One region of the Roseateles sp. 22389 genome, then DNA from elsewhere that is predicted to be linked to it. Evidence: predicted binding sites of a transcription regulator. Region 1 holds the regulator's gene; the other holds the start of a gene.
The links. Region 1 encodes FliA, which starts transcription of late flagellar genes. Its sites were predicted from a motif close to CTAAAGTTTNNNNNNNNNNNGCCGNTA; they were not measured.

Region 1 (2,990 bases):
CGCTTCGCTGGAAGATTTGCTGGAGCTGCTGGCCGGCAAGAAGATGGTGCTGATCGACACGGCCGGCACGGCCCAGCGCGACAGCCGCACCGCCGAGCTGCTGGACATGCTGGCGCACAAGAGCATCAAGCGCATCCTGGTCGTCAACGCGGCGCAGCAGGGCGAGACGATCGAGGACGTGGTCGGCGCCTGGCGCGGCGCGGAAGCGCAGGGCGTGATCCTGTCCAAGCTGGACGAGGCGGTGAAGCTGGCCCCGGCGCTGGACACGGTGATCCGCCACAAGCTGCGGGTGCTGGGCGTCACCAACGGCCAGCGCGTGCCGGAAGACTGGCACCGCCTGTCATCGCAGGCCCTGGTGCAGCGCGCGCTGCGCAGCCACGGCCAGTCGGCCTGGCGCATGGACGCCTCCGATGTCAACCTGATCTTCACCGCCGGCTCCGTCGGCGCGTCGGCCGGCGCAGCCTCGCCCATGGGCCTGAACTGACCGAACAACACCCCCTCCTGACTCCCTCGCCCGCTTGCGGGAGAGGGCGGGGGTGAGGGTAGTGGCAATCTTGAACGCCTCGAACCTGGGAAGAGCCGTGCTCTTCCCTTCTGTCGTTGGGGCTTTGTTAACCCGACGTTGCTTCATGGTGGTCAACTTGTCCTGTGCGCGACCCAGGCCGGCAACGGCCTGAAGTCGCCGGGCCAGAGGCAAGCGAGGGCGAAAGCGGCAGAGAAAAGCGGGGTGTTTCCCCCTTTCAATTCCGCGTCGAAGGGTGGCCCCCGGGGCGAAACTTCCGGTAACGGCTCCAGCAATGGCGCTTCCCTGTCAGAGGGAAACGACCGCTGGAACCCAACACGTAAGACGACACAGAGCAGCCCAATGCGCGATTTCAGCAATGCTCCCAAGGACCAGGCCGACGGCCTGCGACGCCTCTTCGCCACCGCGCGGGTGCGGGTGGTGCCGGTGGTGAGCAATCCGCATGTCGTGGGCAGCGGCGCGCTGCTCGAAGGCATGTGCGCCGCCTTCGCCGAACTGGGCCTGCACACGCTGGTGGTGGACGCCGGCGAGCAGGCCTCGGCGCCGTCCGACCTCGCGGCGGTGGACCTGGCGGCGTGCGTGGAGCCGCTGTCGGCCAAGGTGTCCTTCCTGGCCGCGCGCGGACTGCCGCTGCGCTACATCAACGCCAACGGCTCGGCCGCCCAGTTCCTGGAAGCGGTGACCGACGCGGCCCCGTTCGCGGACGTGATCCTGCTGCATGCCAGCGCGGCCGAACTGAGCCGCGTGCTGGTCTCGCGCGAGGTGAGACCGGTGCTGCTGGCCGACACCGACGTGCAGAGCGTGACCTACGCCTACGCCGGCATGAAGTGGTTGACGCAGCGGGCGGGCCTGATGGTCTACAGCCTGCTGCTGGCCTGCAATCCGCAGCTGCGCCTGGCCGAGCGGATCGCGCAGCAGCTTTCGAGCTGCGGCGATGGTTTCCTCGGCGCGGTGCTGCGCGAGTGGGCCTGCCTGGATCCCCGCCAGCCGGTGACGGCGCCGCTGACGCACGAGATGCGTCACATGGCGCGCGAGCTGCTGCTGGCGTCGGTGCCTGGCGCGGCGCTGGACAGCGCCGCCGATGCGATGCCGCTGCGTCCGCGGCCGATGTGGCAGCCCAAGGCCGGTCGCGCCCCGCAAGGCGTGACCCTGGCTGCGCATTGACCCCGGATGGGAGACGAGACGATGTACACCGCCAAGGGTCAACTCGACAACAACTCGCTGATCCGCCAGTACAGCCCGCTGGTGCGCCGCCTGGCGCATCAGATGATCGCCAAGCTGCCGGCCAATGTGGAACTGGACGACCTGATCCAGGTCGGCCTGATCGGCCTGACGGACGCGCTGTCGCGCTTCGACACGGCGCAGGGCGTGCAGTTCGAGACCTTCGCGACGCAGCGCATCCGCGGCGCGATGCTCGACGAGCTCCGCGGCAGCGACTGGATGAGCCGCGGCAACCGGCGCCAGCAGCGCTCGATCGAGAGCGCGGTGCACAAGCTCGAGCAGAAGCTGGGCCGTCCGCCGCAGGAATCGGAGATCGCCGCGGAGATGGGCATCTCGCTGGGCGAGTACCAGGAGATGCTGGGCAAGGTACGCGGCACGCAGCTGGTCTATCTGGAGGACATCTCCGGGGATGACGACAGCGACGACTACCTCGACCGCCACGTCAGCGACGAGTCGGCCGATCCGATGTCGATGCTGCGCGACCACCGCATGCGCGAGGCGCTGGTGGAGGCCATCAAGAACCTGCCGGAGCGCGAGGGTTACGTCATGTCCATGTACTACGAACATGACATGAACCTGAAAGAGATCGCCGCCGTGCTGAAGGTGACCGAATCGCGGGTGTGCCAGCTGCACAGTCAAGCGATTGCCCGATTGCGCGTGAAGCTGCGCGACTGGTAAAACGGGCCGCACAGCGGCCGCAGTCCTTGTGGTCCAAACACCATGGGGGAGCGTCCGATGTGGGACTCATTGCGCAGGCGAGCCGGGAAGGCGTCGCCTGACGCGTCGGAGGGCGGCGCCGGGATCGGCCCGCGCGAGCCGACGATGCAAGGCAAGACCACCACCGTCGTCCGGGAGCTGTCGGGCGGCGTGTCCAAACTGGGCCGCGACGCGGCCGAAGTCCGCGGGCTGCTGGAGGACACGCAGAAGGTCGTGACCTCGCAGGCGCAGGCGATGCAGGCGCTGGGCGCGGAGCTCGAGCAGGTCCGGCATGCGCAGGACGGCATCAACCAATCGACGAACCAGACCCGCGAGGCGGTGGGGCGCGCGCGCACGGCGCTGTCCGGCGTGGGCGACGAGGTCGGCGAGATCGTCTCCACGCTGCGGCTGGTGAGCGACGCGGCGTCTGAGATCACGAAGATCGCGCTGCAGACGCGACTGGTCGCGTTCAACGCGTCGGTCGAGGCCAAGCGCGCCGGCGAGGCCGGACGCGGTTTCGGCGTCGTGGCGGACGCGGTCAAGGACCTGG
Region 2 (2,990 bases), on a different contig from region 1:
TCGCGCAGGTCGGGCACCGCGCGGCGGTGCTCCCGGCGCGCGACCGGCGGCACCTCGGGCAAGGGACCGTGCTGGGCGGCGACCTGCGCCTCGATGTCCGCCAGGATGCGCTGCGCCTCCTCGACGCGACCGTGGCGCAGCAGCCAGCGCGGGCTTTCGGGCACGTGACGGCGCACCAGCACCATGGCCACCGCCAGCAACGCGCCCATCGCGAAGCCGACGCGCCAGCCCCGCACCGGGCCCAGCACGTCCGGATGCAGGAGCAGCAGGCTGGCCGCGGCGCCGAGCGCGGCACCGATCCAGAAGCTGCCGTTGATCGCCAGGTTCACGCGGCCGCGCACGCGGGCGGGCACCAGCTCGTCGATGGCGGAGTTGATGGCGGCGTATTCGCCGCCGATGCCCAGGCCGGTGACGAAGCGGCACAGCGCGAAGAACGCGAAATCGGTCGAGAAGGCGGTGGCGAGCGTCGCGACGGCGTAGACGGCCAGCGTGGCGAGGAACAGCCGTTTGCGGCCGAGCCGGTCGGACAGGCGCCCGAAGACCAGTGCGCCAACGATCGCGCCGGCCAGGTAGAGCGAGCCGGACCAGCCGACCTGCACCGCGGACAGCCCCAGCGTGTCAGGTCGCTCCAGCACGGCGCCGACGGAGCCGACCAGCGTCACCTCCAGGCCGTCCAGCACCCAGGCCACGCCCAGCGCGAGCACCACGCGCCAGTGCCAGCGTGACCAAGGGAGCCGATCGAGCCGGCGGGCGATGTCCAGGGAAGCGAGCGAGGCCGTCATCGACGGGCGATGCGGCAATCGGCGTTCCCCGCTCGGGGCGTTCGACGGCGCAGGCTCGGTCAGACCCTCCAGGCCGCCGCGGCTTCGTCCCACACCTCGGGGCTGCGCGCCACGAGCAACCCGGGCTCGCGGTCGCCCGCGCGGTACGGCGTGCCGTCCAGCCGCGCGGCGACGCCGCCGGCCTCGGTGACGAAGAGCGTGCCGGGCGCGTGGTCCCAGGCGAGCTTGCGCCAGTAGAGCGTCGCGTCGAAGGCGCCCTCGACGAGCGCGGGGTATTCCGCACCGGCGCAGTTCAAGCCCGGGAGGATCTCGACGCCTTGCCAGGTCGCCACGCGACCCTGGTGTTCCTGCGGCAGGAAGCGCGTCTTGACGACCGCGCGACGCAGCCCGGGTCCCGGCGCCGCCTTCAGCCGCTCGCCCTCGCGCCAGGCGCCCTGCCCGCGCCGCGCGTGGTGCAGCACGCCGCCGATCGGATCGAGCATCCAGGCGCCGACCGCCACGCCATCCTCGAGCAGTGCCACCATCGACGACAGCGGCTCGCGTCCCGAGATGAAGTTGAAGGTCCCATCCAGCGGATCGACCAGCCACACCTGACCCTCGTCGAGCTGGTCCAGCAGCTCCGGGGTCTCCGCGCACTGCTCTTCCCCGACCACGCGCGAGCCCGGCACCAGCGCGCGCAGCTCGGGGGTCAGGAAGGCCTCGACCTCCCGGTCCACCGTCGTGACCCATTCGCCGGGCGCCTTCTGCATCACGTCGTCATCCGCCAGGCGGCGGAAGCGCGGTGCGATGTAGGTGGTGGCGGCGTGCCGCAGCAGCTCGGCGACGGGATCGGGACGGGTGGCGCTCATCCGGCGATGCTACCCGCACGGGCTTGCCCCTCGCGGCGACAGGCGCGCCGGCACGCTGCGCGGCATGCGCCCGGACGACGCTCAAGACCTGCCCCCGGCGGTCGATATCCCGAGGGTTGCCGAAGGAGTTTCCATGCATGTCGCCGTTCCCACCGCCGCCGCCGCCCCCGCCGGATCGTCCACCTCCGCGCCTTCGGGGTCGGGCAGCGATGCACAGATCGCCCGCCTGCAGGCCCAGCTCAAGCAATTGCAGAAGCAGATGAAGGACCTGGCGACCGATTCGACGATGGACCCGTCCGTCAAGGAGAAGCACCAGAAGCTGCTGCAGGCGCAGATGCAGATGGTGATGGAGCAGATCGCGCAGATCCAGAAGGCGGCCGCGGAAGCCGCCCAGGCCAAGGCGGCGGCACGGAGCGCCCCGCCGGTGGCGCCAGCGGCGGCTCGCGCGGAGGAGGAGCCGGTGGGCCGGCGCTCGCCGGCGACATCGATGCTGGGCGCGCTGCTGGACGAGGTCGCCTGACGCGCGCCGGGCGCTCGGGCGCTCGGGCGCGGATCCTGCCGCGCTACGATTCCCCGCCTGAAGAGGTGTCAGATGGTCACGACGATCAAGCGCGAAGAATTCTGTTTCCTGGTGGTCGACGACTTCTCGACCATGCGCCGCATCATCTCCGGCCTGCTGCGCGAGCTCGGCTTCAAGAAGATCCTGGAGGCCGAGGACGGCAAGGCGGCGCTGCGGCAGCTGGAGCTGTCGGCCGAGTCCGGCGAGCCGGTCCACTTCGTGCTCAGCGACGTGAACATGCCGGTGATGAACGGCTTCCAGCTGCTGGAGGCGCTGCGCACCAAACCCGAAGGCGATCAACTGCGCACGATTCCGGTGCTGCTGGTCACCGCCGAGGGCCGCAAGGAAGACATCATCCGCGCCGCGCAACTCGGCGCGACCGGCTACATCGTCAAGCCGTTCAACAAGGACACGGTCGGCGACAAGATCCACCTGACGCTGAAGAACCGGAACATCCTGGTCGACTGACGCGCCAGGAGTGCTCCTGAAGCGCCAAGCGTCCCCCATCGGAGCCGGCTGCCGTCAGCCCCATCAGCCACCGGCTTCGCCCAACGCCTTCACCACCTCCTCCGGCGCCTGCACCAACTCGATCAGCACGCCCTCCCCCGCAATGGGGAACTCGTCATTGCTCTTCGGATGGATGAAGCAGATGTCGTAACCCGCCGCGCCCTTGCGGATGCCGCCCGGCGCGAATCGCACGCCGTTGGCCGTCATCCACTCGACCGCCTTCGGCAGGTCGTCGACCCACAGCCCGACGTGGTTCAGCGGCGTCGTGTGCACCGCCGGCTTCTTCTCCGGATC

Region 2: a site for FliA is predicted at 1,711-1,737, ahead of ACTJKJ_RS12880 (FlxA-like family protein). Genes of this name have one in related genera too.

The regions. Positions count from the first base shown of each region.
Region 1 is NZ_JBQEOF010000002.1:437,295-440,284, reverse strand. Features, by position in the region: gene flhF (flagellar biosynthesis protein FlhF) at 1-484, shown strand, start outside; gene ACTJKJ_RS04975 (MinD/ParA family ATP-binding protein) at 866-1,687, shown strand; gene ACTJKJ_RS04970 (RNA polymerase sigma factor FliA) at 1,709-2,422, shown strand; gene ACTJKJ_RS04965 (methyl-accepting chemotaxis protein) at 2,567-2,990, shown strand, end outside.
Region 2 is NZ_JBQEOF010000008.1:13,374-16,363, reverse strand. Features, by position in the region: gene ACTJKJ_RS12890 (MFS transporter) at 1-782, opposite strand, end outside; gene ACTJKJ_RS12885 (inositol monophosphatase family protein) at 842-1,630, opposite strand; gene ACTJKJ_RS12880 (FlxA-like family protein) at 1,764-2,150, shown strand; gene ACTJKJ_RS12875 (response regulator) at 2,223-2,657, shown strand; gene ACTJKJ_RS12870 (VOC family protein) at 2,721-2,990, opposite strand, start outside.